2 regions of the Polaromonas sp. P1_F6 genome follow, and region 2 is predicted to be linked to the other one. Evidence: predicted binding sites of a transcription regulator. Region 2 holds the regulator's gene; the other holds the start of a gene.
What was found. The regulator LexA, encoded in region 2, represses DNA repair genes until DNA is damaged. The targets are predictions, from matches to a motif close to ACTGTATNNNNATACAGT.
Positions count from the first base shown of each region.

Region 1 (3,167 bases), on a different contig from region 2:
TTGCGCTAGAAGCAGGCCCAGACCTGGTTGGCGAGTGTGAACAGGAAATCCGGCCGTGTGTAGAGGGCAAACACCCCCAGCGACGCGATGATCGCAAGCGTCCACAGGCCGATTCTTTTGGCCATCTCAGGCCCCTTGGGGCACGGCCGCGCGTGCAATCGGTGATTCACGCACCGGCAGGTTCACCAGCGCGGCAAACACGCCCAATGCAATCGCGATGTACCAGACGATGTCGTAGCTGCCCGTGCGGTCATACAAATAGCCGCCCAGCCAGACGCCCAGGAAGGAGCCGATCTGATGGCTGAAGAAGATAAAGCCGCCCAGCATCGACAAGTGCTGGATGCCGAAGATCTGCGCCACGACGGCGTTGGTCGGCGGGATGGTCGACAGCCACAGCAGGCCCATCAGGCTGGCAAAGATGTAAACGCTCAAGGGGCTCAGCGGTGCCGCCAGGAACACGGCGATCACGATGGCGCGCGAGAGATAAATCGTCGCCAGGATCTTGCGTTTGGCGATTTTCTGACCCAGCGAGCCCGCAATGTAGGTGCCGAACACATTAAAGAGGCCGATCAGCGCCAGCGCATAGCTGGCCACCTGGGGAGACAGGCCCTTGTCCTTGAGGTAGCTGGGCATGTGCACGCCGATGAACACCACCTGGAAGCCGCAGACAAAGTAACCCGCCATCAGCAATTGAAAGCTCGGGTACTTGAAAGCCTCGCGCAGCGCCTGAAGAATGGTCTGCTCGCGTTTGGCAGGCTGCCCGCCGGTAAAACCGCCTTCGCGCAGGCCCAATGCCAGCGGCGCAATCAGCAGCACCGCGCCGCTCAGCACCAGCAAAGCCTCTTTCCAGCCCAGGCTGCTGATCAGCAAACCTTCGGTCGGCACCATCAGGAACTGGCCGAATGAGCCCGCCGCCGCGGCCACGCCCATGGCCCACGAGCGTTTGTCGGCCGAAATATTGCGCCCGATCACGCCGTAAATCACGGCATACGTGGTTCCGGCCTGTGCGGCGCCAATCAGCACGCCGGCTGTCAGGGTGAACAGGAAACCGGTGGGCGACAGCGCCATGCCCACCAGGCCCAGCCCGTAAAGCAGAGCACCGCCCACGATCACGCGGAAGGCGCCAAAGCGGTCGGCCGCCATGCCGGCGAAGATGCCGAACACGCCCCAGGACAGGTTTTGCACCGCCAGCGCAAAGGCAAAAGTCTCGCGCGTCCAGCCCTGCGCCTGCGTGATGGGCTGCAGCCAGAGGCCAAAGCCGTGGCGAATGCCCATGGACAGCGTGACGATGGTGGCGCCGCAGATCAGCACCTGCAGCATGGAGAGTTTTTTGGTGTCGGTGGTCATGGGCGAGTCGCCTCGAGTGGCGAAAAAAGGAAAGGCCTGAGGCGGCCGGGAGGCTCTTTGCCGACTGTAACGAAAATGGCGAAACACTGCCGGGGCCGTCCTTCGTTCCCATCCATGAATCAGGTGAGCTGTATGTTTGTACAGTGACTTTTGCGGCCCCGACTACAATTGCGGCAATTCTTTCATCTGCCATGGCTGACAAACTACCCACCGAATATTCCGAAGGCTCGATCCGCGTGCTCAAGGGCCTGGAGCCCGTCAAGCAGCGCCCGGGCATGTACACCCGCACCGACAACCCCCTGCACATCATCCAGGAGGTGCTGGACAACTCCGCCGACGAGGCCCTGGCCGGCTACGGCAAGAAGATCAAGGTGACGCTGCATACCGACGGATCGGTGAGCGTTGATGACGATGGCCGGGGCGTTCCCTTTGGCCTGCACCCGGAAGAAAAGGTGCCGGTCATCGAGATCGTCTACACCCGGCTGCACGCCGGCGGCAAGTTCGACAAGGGCAAGGGCGGCGCCTACAGCTTTTCGGGCGGCCTGCACGGCGTCGGCGTGAGCGTGACGAATGCACTGTCCAAACGCCTGGAAGTCACCTCCTACCGTGAAGGTATGGTCGCCCATCTGGTGTTCTCCGGCGGGGACGTGACCGAGAAACTGCACCTGCGCAAAAACGGCGAGGGCGACCGCAAGACCGGAACCACCGTCCGCGCCTGGCCCGATTCCAAATACTTTGAATCGGCCGCGCTGCCCATGGCCGAGCTCACGCACCTGCTGCGCAGCAAGGCGGTGCTGATGCCCGGCGTCACGGTGACGCTGACCAACGAGAAAACCAAAGACGTCCAGACCTGGCTCTACAAGGGCGGCCTGCGCGACTACCTGATGCAGACCCTGACCGGCGACCCGGTGATCCCGATGTTTGAGGGCGAAGGTTTTGCCGACGCTTCGCACGAGAGTTTTGCCGAAGGCGAGGGCGCGCAGTGGTGCGTGGCCTTCACCGAAGAGGGCCAGCCGGTGCGCGAAAGCTACGTCAACCTGATTCCCACCAGCGCCGGCGGCACGCATGAAAGCGGCCTGCGCGACGGCCTCTTCAATGCCGTCAAGAGCTTTGTCGACCTGCATTCGCTGCTGCCCAAGGGGGTCAAGCTCTTGCCCGAAGACGTTTTTGCCCGTGCCAGCTATGTCCTGAGCGCCAAAGTGCTCGATCCACAGTTCCAGGGCCAGATCAAGGAACGCCTCAATTCACGCGACGCGGTACGGCTGGTGTCCAGCTTTGTTCGGCCGACGCTGGAGCTTTGGCTTAACCAGCACGTCGATTACGGCCGCAAACTGGCCGAACTGGCCATCAAGGCCGCCCAAACCCGGCAGAAAGCCGGCCAGAAGGTCGAAAAACGCAAGGGCTCAGGTGTCGCCGTGCTGCCCGGCAAGCTGACCGACTGCGAAAGCCGGGATTTGGCGCACAACGAAGTCTTCCTGGTCGAGGGCGATTCGGCCGGCGGCAGCGCCAAGATGGGCCGCGACAAGGAAAGCCAGGCCATCCTGCCGCTGCGCGGCAAGGTGCTCAATACCTGGGAGGTCGAGCGCGACCGCCTGTTTGCCAACACCGAAATCCACGACATCGCGGTCGCCATCGGCGTCGATCCGCACGGCCCCAATGACACGCCCGACCTGAGCGGCCTGCGCTACGGCAAGGTCTGCATCCTGAGCGACGCCGATGTGGACGGCTCGCACATCCAGGTGCTGCTTTTGACCCTCTTTTTCCGCCACTTCCCCAAATTGATCGAATCGGGTAATGTGTATGTCGCCCGGCCGCCGCTG
Region 1 is NZ_JBFUBQ010000009.1:36,880-40,046, reverse strand. Features, by position in the region: gene AC1DY9_RS20170 (MFS transporter) at 127-1,347, opposite strand; gene AC1DY9_RS20165 (DNA topoisomerase IV subunit B) at 1,539-3,167, shown strand, end outside.
Region 1: the regulator LexA is predicted to act here: its motif matches at 1,475-1,492, upstream of AC1DY9_RS20165 (DNA topoisomerase IV subunit B).

Region 2 (3,167 bases):
GAAACCGTCCGCAAGCGCCTGGAGGTTTACAGCGCGCAGACCCGTCCGCTGGTTGAGTACTACTCCAGCTGGGCAAAGTCAGAGCCTGAACTGGCCCCAAAATACCGTGCCATCAGCGGCATGGGCGGTGTTGACGAGATCACCGCCCGCGCGTTCAAAGCGCTGGCGGGCTGAATCGAGCCTCCAGCGAGTCCATCTGCACCCCAAAGCCGTCAGTCTGACGGCTTTTTTCATTCCAGTTCCCGGCAGACTGAAATCGGAAGGCAGGGTTCAGCTTTGCGCCAACAGCTCGAGCATCATCGCTATTCTCGCCTTCACGGGGCTCAGCCCCTGCGAATCAGAAAACAGATCCCCGGGTGTGGGCAAGACACGACCATTGAGGCACCTTGTCGACCGGACGACCCGCACCCCCGCAGACCGCGCGCGAAGCAAGGCCGCCTCCAGCGCATGGTGCAAGGTGCCATTACCCGTGGCGGCAACTACAAGCCCCTGAACACCCTGCGCCAGCAACGCGTCCACGACCGCACCACTGGCGCCGGCATGGTTCATGACGATCTCAACGTGCGGCCACTGGACCGGAACCACGGAGTTCGCTATTATTTTAATAGCTGCTTGCGCTCGTTCTACATGGGTTTCAGGCCAATTTCGCATTAACCTGAGGAATCCTTCCTCCACATAGCCAATCGGCCCCGCATCACCAGAGTCAAAGGCGTCAACCTTGTAGGTATGCACTTTCTGCACGTCCAGCGCGCTGTGGATGGTTCCGGCGCACACCGCAACCACACCCCTCGCCCCCGCATGACGCGCCGCCGCCATGGCATCCAGCATGTTCTGGGGGCCGTCAGGCACCAGCGCCGTCGCGGGCCGCATGGCGCAGGTCAGCACCACAGGTTTATCGGGGCGGCACACCGCATGAAGGAAATATGCCGTCTCTTCCAGCGTGTCCGTTCCGTGCGTGATAACAATGCCCTGCACGTCCGGCTGGGCCAGAAAGTAATTGACCCGACTGGCCAGCTGCATCCATACCTCGAAGCTCATGTCCTTACTGTCGACCTGCGCGACCTGCTCGGTCATCAAGGGGCCGTACCTTGCCAAGGACGGGACCGCCACGACCAGCTGCTCAACGCCCACCTGGGCGGCGGTATAGCCGATGTTGTCCGACGCACTCGCAGCCTGCCCGGCAATCGTGCCGCCAGTGCCCAGAATCACAATATTTTGAGGATACATAAAACGTAAACTTGCAATCTTTTAAAAACTGGATGAAAATACAGTTACTGGATATTAAAACAGCTACAGCAACGTGCGTACCCAAAGCCAACAGGCAACAGGCAACAGGCAACAGGCAACAGGCAACAGGCAACAGGCAACAGGCAACAGGCAACAGGCAACAGGCAACAGGCAACAGGCAACAGGCAACAGGCAATACGCAAGCGGGCTGAAGTTGTGATTCAAGGAGCAACAGTGATGAGCACACTCGATAACTTTCCGCATTTTCCCTCTGAGGCTCCCAAGCTCACTGCGCGCCAGCAGCAAATTCTGGAATTGATCCAGAGCGCCATCGCGCGCACGGGCGCCCCGCCCACCCGTGCTGAAATCGCCGCTGAGCTTGGCTTTCGCTCTGCCAACGCCGCCGAGGAGCACTTGCAGGCACTGGCCCGCAAAGGCGTCATCGAGCTGGTCAGCGGGACTTCACGCGGCATACGTTTGCGCAATGACGCCCTTCGCAGCCTGAACGAATCCAGAATCAAACAGTTTTCCCTGCCGTTGCAAAGCCTGGCCCAACTCGCCCTACCTCTGGTGGGGCGGGTTGCTGCTGGCAGCCCGATTCTCGCGCAGGAACATGTCGAGCAAACCTATTATTTTGAAAGCAGCCTGTTTCAGCGCCAGCCCGACTACCTGCTCAAGGTTCGCGGCATGAGCATGCGGGACGCAGGCATCATGGATGGCGACCTGCTGGCCGTCAAGCAATCAAAGGAAGCCAAGAATGGTCAAATTGTCGTGGCCCGGCTGGGTGATGAAGTGACCGTCAAGCGCTTTCGCCGCAACAAGCACCTGATCGAACTTCTGCCCGAAAACCCGGACTTTAAAACCATTGTGGTCGAGCCCGGCGAGCCTTTCGAACTGGAAGGCCTGGCCGTCGGCCTCATTCGCAACACGATGCTGATGTAGGCAGTTCACCTGGCCACGCACCAGGTGGCGGGCGTTTGGCCGTTGTGATGGCCAACACCCTGGTGCCGGGGCCTTCCTGGCAATTTGCCAGTCTGCAATCCTGCCTGTGTAAACCTCTCTCATACAGGAGTTCATCATGGGAATCATCAGTTTTTCACATACACCAATGTCGTCAGTCCTGCTGGCACCCGTGCAGGCATTGGTGTCATTGTTTTTGCCGGCGCAGGGTATGGCTGGGGCAAGCCGTTTTTCCGCGCCAGCCGGCGCGCAGCCCAGATCTCACCAGCTTGCGCTACCCTTTGCTTCCGGCGATTTCGCGGCAATGCGCGGCCCGTCTGCCCGCGCCACTGGTACTCTTGCCGTCCAACGCTCTGTCAAGGCGTCCCGACCCAGCCGGCTGCGAGTTGTCCGTGAGTTTGACTCCAATGTCGGCCCAGCGTGCGCTGGCCGCATGGTGATATCCGGCCGCATGGCCGACGTCTGCGCGGAACTTGAGCGCATGAGCCAGCGAGAAACCTCTTTGAGATAACTGGTACGGCAAGCTTCCCACCAGAAGTTCAGCCCGGGCCTATGCGCTTTGCGGCGCCGTCTGGTGCGTTTCCTTGAGATACAAAATCCCCAGTCGGAAGTGACCCCGGCGGCAAGGAAGAAAAATCTTGCAGGCACAATATCGGCATGAATATTGTGATCCTCGACGACTATCAGGACGCGGTGCGGAAACTGAACTGCGCAGCCAAGCTGGAGGCCTACCCCGCCAAGGTCTATACCAACACCGTTAAAGGCATCGGCCAGCTGTCCGTCCGCCTCAAGGATGCCGATGTCATCGTCCTGATCCGGGAGAGAACCCAGCTCAACCGGCAAGTTATTGAAAAGCTGCCCAAACTCAAGCTGATTGCCCAGACAGGCCGTGTCGGAAGCCATATAGATGTCGCGGCTTGCACAGAACGCGGCATCGCGGTTGCCGAGGGCATTGGGTCTCCTACGGCACCCGCGGAGCT
Region 2 is NZ_JBFUBQ010000001.1:1,105,198-1,108,364, reverse strand. Features, by position in the region: gene adk (adenylate kinase) at 1-174, shown strand, start outside; gene AC1DY9_RS05130 (asparaginase) at 271-1,227, opposite strand; gene lexA (transcriptional repressor LexA) at 1,465-2,169, shown strand; gene AC1DY9_RS05120 (hypothetical protein) at 2,306-2,698, shown strand; gene AC1DY9_RS05115 (D-2-hydroxyacid dehydrogenase family protein) at 2,845-3,167, shown strand, end outside.